2 regions of the Asaia sp. As-1742 genome follow, and region 1 is predicted to be linked to the other one. Evidence: riboswitches for the same ligand, from Rfam matches in the RefSeq annotation. Region 1 holds a riboswitch; the other holds the start of a gene.
What was found. Region 1 has a riboswitch for cobalamin ahead of F3J08_RS03840 (HoxN/HupN/NixA family nickel/cobalt transporter). Riboswitches for the same ligand answer to the same signal wherever they lie in the genome.
Positions count from the first base shown of each region.

Region 1 (4,575 bases):
AGTTCTGGATGGCGGCTTTGGTGGCAGAATAAGCGAGCAGACGCGGCTTGGGGCTGTCCGCATTGACCGAGATGGTATGAATGATCGAGGCGCCGCGCTTCATATGGGGAACAGCGTGACGGGTCAGACGGAATGTCGCGCCGATATTGGTGGCAAACGTATCGTCCCACTCATCTTCCGAGATGTCCTCAAGAGCGAGGCGTTCGACCTGGAAAGCGGCGTTGTTCACCAGAACGTCGATGCGGCCGAAGGCCGAGACTGTCTCATCGATCACGGATTTGCAGATCTCGCGTGACTTCAGGTCGCCGGGGAGCAGCAGCACCTTGCGGCCCGCCTTTTCGATCCAGGCAGCTGTTTCCGCGGCGTCGTCGGCTTCCTCGTCAAGATAGGACAACGCGATGTCGGCGCCTTCGCGCGCAAATCCGATGGCGACTGCACGACCTATGCCTGAATCGCCACCTGTAATGAGGGCAATCTTGCCCGTGAGACGACCTGAGCCCTCGTAGCTCTCCTCACCATGATCGGGGAGGGGCGTCATGGCTTTGGTCTGACCGGGGATGCGATCCTGAAGAGGGGTATCGAAGGGGGGCTTTGCGTAATCGGTCATGGTGAGGCTCCGTTTTCCGGGCAGCGGTCAATTGCCACAGGCTGCGCGTTGCACCCTATTCATCGCGAAAACGTGAGGTCTAGTTTCATGGCAAAGCGTGTCGCGGCGCTCATGAGGTCAGGAATGGGCTTTCGTAAGGCCTTGCACAGGGCATCCTGAGGGCCTGTCACGGATCAGCTGGACGATCGTGACAGGCCGGTTTTCATCAGGCTGAACGGATCAGCTTGTGATTGACGAATTCCTCGATCCCGTTGGAGGAAAGCTCGCGGCCATAGCCGGAATTTTTGACCCCGCCAAACGGCAGTTCCGGAGCGGTGCCCGTCACATCATTGATGAACACCATGCCGGTCTCAATGCGCTCGGCAAGCTTGCGACCACGCTCGACCGAAGCCGTATGAACGGAACCTCCCAGACCGAACGGAGAGTCATTGGCAAGCGCGATAGCGGCATCGTCATCGGCCACCGGGTAGACAATGGCGGCGGGACCAAAGATCTCTTCGTAGAAAATCGGGTTATCCTTGGTGACATGCGTCAGCAGGGCCGCCTGCATGAAAAAGCCCTCGCGGTCGAGCCTCTTGCCGCCGGTGACGAGCTTTGCCCCGTGATCCACTGCCTTTTCGACCTGGCTCAGTGCGAGCTTCATGGCGTTTTCGCTGCTCATCGGGCCGTGAGTGACGCCCTGTTCCAGCGGATCACCATAGCGGAATTCGGCCAAGGCGTCGGAGAGACGACGCACGAATTCGTCGGCCAATGATTCATGAACGATCATACGCTTGGCGGCGGTGCAAACCTGACCGTTATTGGACATGCGCCCTGCCACGGCACGGGGGATGACCTCATCGAGATTGGCATCGTCGAGCACGATGAACGGATCGGAGCCGCCGAGTTCGAGCGTGGTCTTTTTCAGGGCCTTGCCAGCCTGTGCGGCGACAGCACTGCCTGCACGCTCACTGCCGGTCAGGGCCACGCCACGCACTTCAGGGCGCGCAATCAGTTCTTCCGACACATCATTGTCGATGAACAGATTGGTCCAGGCTCCTTTGGGTGCCCCGGCTTCGAGGAACAGCGCCTCGAAGGCGAGGGCGCATTGCGGCACACCCGGTGCATGTTTGGCGAGCACGACATTGCCGGCCATCAGGTTGGGACCTGCCACGCGTGCAAGCTGGTAGTAAGGGAAGTTCCAGGGTTCAACGCAGTAGATGACACCCAGAGACTGGCTCAGAACCGTCGCACGACCTTCCGAGACAGGGATCTCACGCGGGGCTAGGAATTTCTCGGCGTTTTCGGCGTAATAGGCGAGGATCTTCGCAGAAAGTTCGGTCTCGGCGATGGCCTCAGGCAGAACCTTGCCCATTTCGATGGAAATCAGTCGGGCGTATTTTTCCTTGTTTTGCTCAAGGATCTGCGCCGCCTTGCTGATGATGGCCTTGCGCTCGGCAAAGCTGCGGTGACGCCAGTCACTTCTGTAGAATTCATGGGCAGCCTCGAGCTTTTCAAAGGCCTGTGCCTTGGTGTGAAGGTCGAACTCGCGCTCGGTTTTGCCTGTGGCGGGGTTGATCGTACGATAGGCGCTCATCGTTTTCTGCTCCCGTTTATCTGATGTCCGACGCATGGCCGAACCAAAGTCACGGTCCAACAAATGCCTGGAAAGGCGCATGGTTTCCCTCGATGGAGTAGCAATATCGGTCGGGCAACCCCTGAAACGCACGGTTTGGGCATGGAAGAGACACTCGCATAAAGGCCGTTGAATGCTGGCTTTCGCCTGGTTGAAACGGTAGGGTCGAGCCCGTCGAGGGTCTTGCGCGAGTGAGTGAAAAGGGAATGTCGGACGGGCTGGCTGATCCTGAAAGGATCGGGCACGAGGCGGCAGCTGTCCCCGCAACTGTGAGCGGTGAGCGCCCTGCCGGAACCACTGGGTGCAGGTCATCCGGGAAGGGGCAGGGGAGCGATGAACCGTGAGCCAGGAGACCTGCCCTTGTCATGTCTGACGGCCAGACCGGACGGGATGATCCGGTTGTTGCGGAGAGCCCTTCTCGTGAACGAGTTTACCCTGCCTTCTGACGTGCCGCGACGTGCACGAAATGCTGTCAGGCCTGCATTGAGTTCTCATCGGGGATCTTTGATCGGGCACAGAGGGAGCCAGAGATGAGCGCTGAAACCTTGCCGGTGTCTCCGCCGTCGCTGCGCTGGCGCATTTCCCTGCTGGGGATTGGTCTGCTTATGGCCAATATGGCGCTCTGGGTCTGGACCTTCGTGATGTTTCGCGATCGGCCCTTGCTGCTTGGCAATGCCCTGCTGGCTTATGGTTTTGGCCTGCGTCATGCTGTCGATGCCGATCATATCGCCTCGATTGACAACGTGACACGCAAGTTCATCCAGATGGGGCGTCAGCCGCTGCTGACAGGGTTCTGGTTTGCCATCGGCCATTCCCTGATTGTTGTGCTGGCGGCGCTGGGTACGGCGTTGCTGTCACAGGCGATGCAGGATCGTTTTGGCGCGTGGCGTGATATCGGTGGCATTGCCAGCACGCTTGTCTCGGCGGGCTTCCTGTTTGCCCTGGCCATCACGAATTTCATTGTCCTGCGCGGCGCCTGGCGCGCCTGGCGTCACATACGGGCAGGCGGGGCGATTGAGGAGGTCGACCCAGAAGCACTTCTGAACCGGGGCGGAGTGCTGTCGCGCCTTCTTTATCCGCTGTTCAGACTGGTCTCGCGCAGCTGGCATATGGTGCTGCTTGGCTTTCTGTTCGGCCTCGGCTTCGATACCGCGACAGAGGTTTCGCTTCTGGGGCTGTCTGCCTCGCAGGCGAGCCGGGGTGTTTCGGTTGCGGCGATCATGATCTTTCCTGCCCTGTTCGCTGCGGGCATGGCCCTTGTCGATACGGCAGATGGGGTTCTCATGCTTGGGGCCTATCGCTGGGCCTTTGTCGATCCGTTGCGCAAGCTGCGCTATAACATCATCATTACCCTGATCTCGGTGATCGTGGCTGTCGGGATTGGCAGTATCGAGACGCTTCGCCTGCTGGGTGACCAGATCGGTTTTGAAGGATGGTTCTGGGGCATGGTGGCCTCTGTCAGCGACAGTTTCAACCAGATCGGGTTTATCGTGATCGGGCTGTTCGTGCTGGCCTGGATGCTGTCCCTGATTTTCAGCCGGGTCGATGCACGGCGCAAAAACTGACGAAGAACTCATGGTCTCGCCACACCAGCAGCCGAGACCACAACCGGCCACGGGCGTTCCGTTCAGAAATGGGCGCCAATGCGCATCTGAAAGGCGCGACCAATAAGCGCCTCATAATAACGTCCTACGCTATAGATGCCTGCATCGCGTGGCAGGGCGTCGGTGATGTTGTTCACCACGAAGCTGGTTGAGAAATGCTCGGTTACGGCATAGTCGAGTGAGAGATTAAAATAGGCGAAGGCCGGGCGTTTGTTGCCCTCGAAGCGCGTGGTCGGTACCTGAAGGGCCACGAGGCTCGGGCCATACCAGATGGTCTGCCACTGGGCGTTGAAAGGGCCGCGTATCCACGTGGTGTTAAGCGTGAAATTGTCATTGGGCGCGGCGATATCACCCGAAAGCAGATAGGTGCTTCCGGCATAATTGCGCGTGCTCTTGACGTAATGCACGTAGTTGCCCCGAAGGTCGATTGCCCCCGAGCCCTCAGGCAGACCCAGACGGGAGAGGGGGGTGTTGTACTCTATCGTCGTCTGAAGGGCCTGGGTCTCGTAGCTGGCGATATTGTAATAGCCGGAGCGGAAAGAGGAAATCTGGCCAGATGAATCCCGGGTGAATGTCGAGCAGAAGCGATTATTCGGGTAGATGCCGGTGTCGTAACAAGCATTGAGCAGGTCATTGGCGCTCAGATAGGTGATGGCATCAGAAACCCTGACATCCACGAATGAGGCTTTGACATCGAACCCGCGTATGAAATGCGGCCTGAATTCAAGGCTGCCCGTATAGCTTTTGGA
Region 1 covers NZ_VWWA01000002.1:248,870-253,444, forward strand. Annotated here, with positions in the region: gene F3J08_RS03830 (SDR family oxidoreductase) at 1-607, opposite strand, end outside; gene F3J08_RS03835 (NAD-dependent succinate-semialdehyde dehydrogenase) at 813-2,183, opposite strand; cobalamin riboswitch at 2,384-2,599, shown strand; gene F3J08_RS03840 (HoxN/HupN/NixA family nickel/cobalt transporter) at 2,753-3,787, shown strand; gene F3J08_RS03845 (TonB-dependent receptor domain-containing protein) at 3,850-4,575, opposite strand, start outside.

Region 2 (4,575 bases), on a different contig from region 1:
AGGCACCCAGACCGCATGGAACGAGTGGGATGGCTGGGTCCCCCCTAAAAGCCCGATGACGATGGGATATTTTACCCGCGCAGAAATTCCCTATTACTACGCACTGGCCGACGCCTTCACCATTTGCGACGCCTATCACGCTTCCATTTTCGGCCCGACCAATCCCAACCGACTCTATTTCTTTACCGGTACAAACGGCCTTGCTGTCGGCGCTGATGGCAAACAGGCGGTCGAGAATGTCGATGACGGCAACTGGTCGGCCGATATGGCGCACGACAATCCTGCCTTCACACCTTTTGATTGGACGACCTATCCCGAGCGCCTTCAGGAGGCCGGGGTGACCTGGAAATTCTACCAGGAATACGACAATTTTGGCGACAATCCCCTCGCCTCCTTCAGGCAGTTCCGTAATCTCGACAAGCAGGACTGGCGATATCGTCAGGCGCGCGCGGTCGTTCCGGGCTCAAACAAGGAGAACATGCACGAACTGGAAGGGCGCTACCTGCTGGAGGCCTTCGAGAAGGACATTGTCGATGGAACGCTGCCTCAGGTGTCGTGGATCGTCCCACCGGCGGCCCTGTCGGAGCATCCCGAAGCGCCGCCCGGCTTTGGCGAGCATCTGATTTCCAAGCTGATCGACATTTTCGTTCGACATCCCGACACATGGGCCAAGACCGTTTTCATTCTGAATTACGATGAGAATGACGGGTTTTTCGACCATGTACCGCCGCCCGTTCCCTCATCGCAAATAGCGACTGGCCAGCTTCCGGACGGTGAGGCCTTTCACGGCGAGCCGGTCGGCCTCGGGCCCCGCGTACCCGCCCTGATCATCTCGCCCTGGACGAAAGGCGGGTGGGTCAATTCTCAGGTGTTCGACCATACGTCGGTCATCCGGTTTCTGGAGCAGCGGTTCAATGTTCCCTGCCCGACCATCACACCTTGGCGGCGTGCGGTTTGCGGCGATCTGACCTCTGCCTTCGATTTCAGCAAGCCTGATGCGAAGTGGTCCGTGGCTCTTCCTGACACGAGCGCGTATCTGCCCCAGACACGAATTTCCTGTGCACACCCTCCCCCGCTCGTACCGGAACATGGCAGCCTGCCCCTGCAGGAGGCGGGTCAGCGTCCGAGCCGGGCTCTGCCTTATCGCTTCGCCGTCACAAGCCACGCCGATGCGCCGACGAAACTGGTCTTTGCCAACACGGCTGAGCAGGGTGTGGCTTTTCGTATCCGTCAGACGGGTGAGGCAAGCCAACATCTGACCGTTGCAGGCAAGACAACGGCTGTGTTCCACTGTGCTGCCTCAGGCACGGTCGAGATATACGGGCCGAACGGGTTCTACCGTCTCCATGATCCCGAGAGCCGCATCGGCCTGACGTCACAGGCGAACGGGAGCAGCCTGCAGCTGTCCTTAAACTGCGCGGGACAGGGGACCGGTGCAAACGAGCCCGTCGTGCTCTTGCTCATCGATCACTACACCGGGCAGCGACAGGACCTTTCCTTACAACCGGGGCAAATTTTGCAACACACCATACCGGTTGCCGCGAGTGACCACTGGTACCACGCCGATTGCGTCACCCGTTCGGGCAAGCTTGTTCTCTCTCTCGCGGGTCATGTCGAAAACGGATCGCCCAGCCGGTCGGACCCGCATTTCGGGCGTGGGAACCCGGCCTGAAAGCCTGTCTCATCAGGAAAACGACGTGCGTAATGCGTGGCGGGGGCGACACAGCGATAGTCGCCTGGATAGAAACAGAACCTCTTCAAGGCGTGACCCTCTCGCTCCCCAGCGCGTGGAGCACGTCTGTGCCGTCGCACGCCTGCGCACCCAAGGCCCTCAGCGCTGTCGCAAAATAGACGCAAGGAAAAGCCAAACTATAGACCAGGACCCACGCAGCATTGACAGCACGAGTTGTAAAGCTAGGGTCCGATCCGATGGTGTCCCGGAGACGGGATGAAAAGGGAACATGGTCGAACGCCATGACTGCCCCCGCAACTGTAGGTGAAGAGTGTGCGAACGTGGACCCGCCAAGGGTTCAGCCACTGGGACTATCCCCCCGGGAAGGCCAGTTCGCACATCATGACGCACAAGTCAGGAGACCTGCCATCACACGGGGTCACGGACGAGAACCGGCGGGCGGGGTGTCCTGCAGGTGGCAGGGGAAACACTGCCCATCGTAGTGACGTGAACACGGGATAGAACACATATCATGCGCCCCATGCGCTCACTCAGGGCTTGTCTTCTCACCGGCATCTCTCTCGCGCCTGCACTTGGCCTTCTGCCGCTTTCACCTGCTGCCCTCGCTCAGGAGCAAGGCAGCAACGACGAGTACATTACGGCTCATGGTGAGAGTACCGGCCTCAAGGCACGCCCAGCCATAGGCGGTCGGCTCGGACTCAGCCTCCAGCATAATCCGGCCTCGATCTCGATTATCGATCAGAAGATCATCTCGCAGCGCGGCTATGTGCATGCCGAAGATGCTGCCGATTTCGCACCGGGTGTGACCTCCGGTGGCTCGCCCGGCAATCCGGCCCAGCTCATGATGCGTGGTTTCAGCGGCAACCAGGTGCTGATCCTGCGCGACGGCTTCTATTTCGGTCCCACGACCATGGTGAACCGGCCACTCAACGCCTTCAATCTCGAGGCGGTCGAGATCCTGAAAGGCCCCTCCTCCGTTCTTTATGGCCAGGGTGCCGTCGGCGGTACTGTGGATATGCGCACGCGTACGCCGGACATGGATCATGTGCGTGCCAACGCCCTGCTCTCCTACGGGAGCTTCAATAGCTGGAATGCAGGCATTGGCGGGTCAGTGCCCCTCACCCGTACCCTGGCGATACGAAGCGATTTCAGCCGGACCTCGTCTGATGGCTATGTCAAAGGCGCCAACCCGCGCAGCAATGACTGGACCACCACGCTTCTGTGGCATCCGGACACGAAGTTCACGGCACGTATTACTGTTGATTACCTGACCGATAATCTCTCAACCTATTACGGAGCGCCGCTCGTACCGGGCTCTGCTGTAAATGACGCAGCTGGTGGGCTACTCCATTCAACTCAGGGCCTCGTCATCAGCCGAGCCTCGCTATGGCGCAACTACAATGTAGCCAACCCGCGGGCGAGCTCCGTCGATGCGACGCCGACGCTGCATCTGGACTGGGCTGCCAGCGACCATGTCTCACTGCATGACAAGGCCTATTTCCTGTATGCCAAACGTCGCTGGGACAATGCCGAGACCTACAGTTATGTCGCGTCACCCGGCGCCACTAATGCGAGCGGACAGGCAATCACGCCCGGCCGGATCGGCCGCGATCGTTTCTATGTCTATCAGAACCAGCATCAGCTTGGAGACAGCGTCGATGCCCGTTTCGATTATCCCCTGTTCGGGTTACGCAATCGCCTCGTGATTGGCGGAGATGCCTACTACATTCGCTTCATCCGCAATCGCGGCTTTCCCGATGCGGATTATGCCGACAGCGTCTCATTGACGAGCCCTGAAGGTGGCGCACTCGGGTCATTTGCCGGGGAGTATCCCTACCGTAAATCTCCCACGACCATGATCGACGCGGGCCTCTTTCTTGAGGATACCCTCTCGATCACCGACAGGCTGCGGCTGGTGGGAGGGTTCAGATATGACTGGCTTTCGCTCGACAGGCAGAACTTCAACCAGAATGGCCAGTTCAATGCGTCCACCAGCTTCAAGGGGCATTACAATCCGGCCAATTTCCGCATAGGTCCGGTCTTCGACCTGCTGCCCAATCTGAGCCTGTATGGGGTTTATACCACGGCTGAAGACCCACCGGGCTCCAATCTCTTCCTTGCCAATCGAGGGCAATTCTCCCGATTGAGTCACTCACGTCAGGGAGAGATTGGGCTCAAGGCCAGTGCTCTCTCGGGACGGCTCGTCACAACCCTGTCCTTCTACGATATCCGTCGGACGAGAGTGCTCGTCCAGACCGGACAGGACAGTGTCTCGACAGTAGGCAGCCAGAAATCGCGCGGTATGGAGTGGCAGGCCGATTGGCGCATTGACCGGCACTGGAGCGTCTCGGGGAACGTGGCCTATACCTATGCCCGTTACGGCACGTTCTTCCCGAATGCCTCGACCGATGCGAGCGGCAATCAGGTTCCGGACGTTTCGGCGGTAACGGCCAATCTATGGGGCGTATGGTCGAACGTCTTCGACCTGCCGCTCGATCTGGGTGCGGGCATGCGTTACGTCTCGGCACGCAAGGGGGACTATGCAAACACCCTTACGCTCAAGGACTATGCTCTTGTGAACGTGTTTGCTGGCTGGCATGTCTATAGGGGGATCACCCTGTATGGCCGGATCGATAATCTTGCCAACAAGCATTACGTGCAATGGGCGGACACCAGCTATCCAAGCGAGGTCCTGATCGGCGCGCCGCGCTCATTCACGATCAGCATGCAGGCCGCACTGTGAGAACGATGGGGGGGGTGATTACGCCCCCCTCCCTATGCCGGGTGCACGCTTCCCCAAGAGGTGGTAGAGAGGCGCGGCGCGTCAACCCTTATTGGGACAGAAGCTGATACCACGGATAAGTATCGCTCAAAGTAAGGGC
Region 2 covers NZ_VWWA01000006.1:121,256-125,830, forward strand. Annotated here, with positions in the region: gene F3J08_RS11080 (phosphocholine-specific phospholipase C) at 1-1,672, shown strand, start outside; cobalamin riboswitch at 1,914-2,118, shown strand; gene F3J08_RS11085 (TonB-dependent siderophore receptor) at 2,205-4,436, shown strand.
Region 2: it holds a riboswitch for cobalamin, as region 1 does, so the genes downstream of both, F3J08_RS11085 (TonB-dependent siderophore receptor) here and F3J08_RS03840 (HoxN/HupN/NixA family nickel/cobalt transporter) in region 1, are expected to answer to the same signal.